DNA from 2 places in the Corynebacterium nasicanis genome. Region 2 is predicted to be linked to the other one. Evidence: predicted binding sites of a transcription regulator. Region 2 holds the regulator's gene; the other holds the start of a gene.
What was found. The regulator LexA, encoded in region 2, represses DNA repair genes until DNA is damaged. The targets are predictions, from matches to a motif close to CGAACANNTGTTCG.
Positions count from the first base shown of each region.

Region 1: ACFPUZ_RS03730 (HNH endonuclease signature motif containing protein) is a predicted target of LexA. The motif match lies at 906-919, and genes of this name have one in related genera.

Region 1 is NZ_JBHSQE010000002.1:30,080-32,277, forward strand. Features, by position in the region: gene ACFPUZ_RS03720 (ABC transporter ATP-binding protein) at 1-491, shown strand, start outside; gene ACFPUZ_RS03725 (thioredoxin family protein) at 488-838, opposite strand; gene ACFPUZ_RS03730 (HNH endonuclease signature motif containing protein) at 944-2,198, shown strand, end outside.
Region 2 is NZ_JBHSQE010000001.1:103,113-105,310, forward strand. Features, by position in the region: gene nrdR (transcriptional regulator NrdR) at 1-175, opposite strand, end outside; gene ACFPUZ_RS00535 (hypothetical protein) at 257-619, opposite strand; gene lexA (transcriptional repressor LexA) at 895-1,596, shown strand; gene ACFPUZ_RS00545 (DeoR/GlpR family DNA-binding transcription regulator) at 1,844-2,198, shown strand, end outside.

The DNA.
Region 1 (2,198 bases), on a different contig from region 2:
AGAACCTCTCCCTCGCGCTGCTGCGCGGCAAGGGGAGGGGGCTGGGTCGGGGGCTGACGAAGAAGCGCCGTGAGGAGTTCGTCGAGAAGCTCAAGTCCCTGGAGCTGGGCCTGGAGAACCGCCTCCCCGCCAAGGTGGGGCTGCTCTCCGGCGGTCAGCGGCAGGCGCTGTCGCTGCTCATGGCCGGTTTCACCAACCCTCGCATCATGCTTCTCGACGAGCACACCGCCGCCCTCGACCCCCAGCGGGCCGAGCTGGTCACCGGTCTCACCGAGCGCATCGTCGCCGAGGGCGGGCTGACCACCCTCATGGTCACGCACAACATGGAGCAGGCCATCCGCCTGGGCAATCGCCTCATCATGATGCATGAGGGGCAGATCGTCTACGAGGCCGACTCGGAGCTGAAGTCGAAGCTCACCGTGCGGGACCTGCTGCAGGAATTCGCCAACATCAAGGGAGCGACGCTCTCGGACAAGGCGTTCCTGGGCTAACGCAGGCTGTCGACGAAGCCCCGGAATCCTTCCTCGCTGTACATGAAGTCGAGGAAGGGCGGGGCGTCGATAAGCGTGTGAAACGGGGGGTCGCGGTAGATGAGTTCGCCGTCGCGGTAGACCAGCAGCACGGGGATGGTGGAGATCTGCAGATCCTTCACCAGGCGTTGCTGGATCTCGATCTCAGCCTCACCGAAGGGGATCTCGGGGAATTCCTTGTCGACAGCCTGGTAGATGCGCCGGAAGCGCAGGCACGGTCCGCAGGAGGTGGACCAGAACAGCACGAGCGCGAGGCCGTCCTGGCGCGTGAAGTCGGCGAATCCAGCGTGGTTCAACTTCTCGGTCATGGTGTCCATTATGCCGGTTACCCCCGGAGATCACCCCTGTGTCAGGGGCGTGGTTTAGGTTGGGGCTCGAACGTACGAACGAGACGTCGGGAGGGGGTGAAAGTCATGGCCGCACCATCATGGTCGGTGCTCGATCAGTCGAACAAATACCGCGATGTGCGGCAGGCGAAGCTGCAGGCGGAATATGAAATGTGGCGTAGCTGTCAGCCCGTGACCAGCGAGCGCGAGGGGGAGGACTGGACGGCGCTCACCGCCGAGCTCTACGCCAAGATCGGCGTGATGAAGCACCACATCACCCGCAACTTGGACGCGCTCGACGTCCTCGACCGGCTGCCCCGGCTGAAGGAATTCGTGGAGTCGACCTTTCTTCTCGACATGAACCACCTCTGTTCGATCGAGAAGGCCGTGTCGGGCGCCGCCTTCGCCCTCCAGGAGGATCCCTTCTTCTGGAAGGCCGTCGACGAGGACCTCCTTGAGCGCCTCACGCCTTCCCGGCCCCTCCAGCTGGTGCCGAGCACCTCAACCATCACCGACACCATCAGGAACACCATCCGCAGCGTGGAGGAGCTGGCGGCCCCGCAGTCGGATGCCTGGGGCGAGGGGGCACCTCCGGACCCGGAGGCCGCGGAAAAGGAGCGGCCGATACCCTGTGAGAACCCCGGCGAGTTGATGTCCACCCTGCCCCCGCCGGAGGAACCGCCGGGATCGACCCTCATCGTGGAGGACCTCTCGAACGGGGACATCCGCATCGAGCTCATCACAGACCAGGCCACCGGCACCCAGATCCTGGGGGCCGTGGACGAGGTCGCGGGGGAGCGGACGTGCTCGAAAGCGGACGCCCTGACCACTCTCATCCTTGACGACGTGAGCACCCGTGTGACCCTCAACCTGTACCAGGCTGAAGATGAGGGGGAGGACCAAGCGGACAGTCCCACCTTCCACCCCCAGCGGGGCCTGCTCACGCTTCAGGCGGTGGCCGCCCTGCGCAAGCGCGTCACCCGGACGATCAGCATGCGCCACGCCAAGACGGCCGCCACCGGGACCTACAAGCCGACCTCACTCATCCGGGCCTACCTCATCGGCCGCGACTGGATCTGCCGCTGGCCGGGCTGCAACCGCCGGGCCACCCACTGCGATGCCGACCACCACGTCAACCACGCCGACGGGGGACCCACCACCGCAGCCAACATGGTGATGCTCTGCCGGCATCACCACAACCGGAAGACCGACGACGTCATCCGCTACATCGTCGATCAGCACTCCGGAGACGTCACCTGGCTCTTCGCCGACGGTACCTACGCCGTCGACGAGGCCACCGGCCCCCTGGCGCCGAAGCAGAAGCGCTGGGTGCGCACCTATC
Region 2 (2,198 bases):
TGAAGGGCTCCGTCACTCCATTGCGCTTGATGACGAGCAGGACGGCCTTTTCGATGGTGGTGAAGCGACCCTCGCACGCGGTGCATTCGCGGCGGCGCCGGATCGACGCCCCCGCGTCGACAATGCGCGAATCAATGACCCGGGAGTGATCGTGGTGGCAGAACGGGCAGTACACGGTGGACCGTCAACACCTTTCTTAAGGACCGTTGGACAGGGCACGAGCTGGACCCATGATCATACCCGCGGGGAACTCCCCCTAACGTGCCTGTCCGACGGCCGCCGGTGGGGTGTGCTCCGTCCATTGCCCCCCGTCGCCGGTGTCCCCGAGAATGGCGGCGCCGATGAGCGCGCTGCCGAACAGAGCGCCGACCAGGTAGGTCGTCCAGGTGTCCCGGCGGCGGACTCCCCGCTCCCGCCACGTGACCTGCGCGCTGGAGGAATGCGGAGCCACAGCTCGTTGCTGCGTTCGATCCAGCGGGCGCAGAGTTCGAACACCCCGCTCCCGAGCGGTACCCTCGACGAAGCCGGAGGGCTCCCAGACGGCGGCCGTAGGAACACGGAGGACATCACCGTCGAGCGCGCGTCCACCAGGTCGGGAGTCATTGAGGAAGATGGTCATGTCAGTTCCTTTCATCGGTTGTCCCGAGACTATCGGGCGACCCCGACACTCTCGAACACTCACGTCGTTCAGATGTTCGATGTAGATGCTATGTTCGATTTATAGCACTCGTTCGAAACTTTGTCCACACGCCGACGCCCACAGTCGAACATCCGTACCAGATCGTGGTAGACATGTAGCAGGTGAACGGCACACTGGATCCACGACCGTTCGATCCCGCCCCTCCGAACCCGCCCCGCCGCCGAACCTGAAGCCCCGAGAAGGAGCCCACGACCATGACATCCACCACTCCCAGCCCGACGGGCAAGCCGGACCCGTCGACACTGTCCGACCGGCAGCGCCGCATCCTGGAGGTCATCCGGGATGCCGTGGTGCTGCGCGGCTACCCGCCGAGCATCCGCGAAATCGGTGACGCTGCCGGCCTGCAGTCCACCTCCTCGGTGGCCTACCAGCTCAAGCAGCTGGAGAAGAAGGGCTTCCTGCGCCGCGATCCGAACAAGCCCCGCGCCGTCGACGTGCGCACGCTGCCCTCGACCGATTCCGCCCGCAAGCCCGGCCGCAAGGCCTCCCCCAAGCCCTCCGCCGCCCCCGAGGACGCCAGCCCGGCGAACTTCATTCCCGTGCTTGGCCGCATAGCTGCCGGGTCCCCCCTGCTGGCGGAGCAGACCGTGGAGGACTACTACCCGCTGCCCGCCGACCTGGTGGGCGACGGCGAACTCTTCATGCTGCAGATCGACGGCGAATCGATGCGGGATGCCGGCATTCTTCACGGGGACTGGGTCGTGGTTCGCTCGCAGCCGGTGGCGGAGCAGGGCGAATTCGTCGCCGCGCTCATTGATGGCGAAGCGACGGCGAAGGAGTTCCACAAGGACTCGACCGGCGTCTGGCTCCTCCCGCACAACGAGGACTTCTCCCCCATTCCGGGCGACAAGGCGGAGATCATGGGCAAGATCGTCTCGGTGTTCCGGAAGCTCTGAGCGGGGAAACGCCACCCCCGGCAGATCGGGCACGGGAGGACCCCAAGAGCCACACCTTCCCACCCGAACGGGCATGTCACGGGCCCGGCCAGCCCGACCTGCCCGCAGACTGCCCGCTCCGCACCGCCCCCGTTGTCCCAGTACACCGGTGGAACATCTGACCTGTGACCGTGTTTTTTGCGACAATGTCAGAAACGGACACTCCCTGATGTCCGATTCGGTCAGGCACGGTGCCAGAGGAGACTTCATGTACGCAGAGGAGCGGAGGCGACAGATCGCCTCCCTGACCGCCGTGGAGGGGCGGGTCAACGTCACCGAGCTGGCACACCGCTTCGAGGTCACGGCCGAGACCATCCGCCGCGACCTGGCCGTGCTCGACCGGGAAGGGGTCGTCCACCGCGTCCACGGCGGCGCGGTGGCCAGCCAGACCTTCCAGACGACCGAGTTCTCCCTCGACGCCCGTTTCCGTTCGGCCCCCACCGCGAAGTCCGCGATTGCGCGGGCCGCCCTGCGCTACCTCCCTGAGCCGCGGGGTGGGCTGTTTCTCGACTCGGGCACGACGATCGGCACGCTGGCGGATCTCATCGCGGAGCAGCCGAATG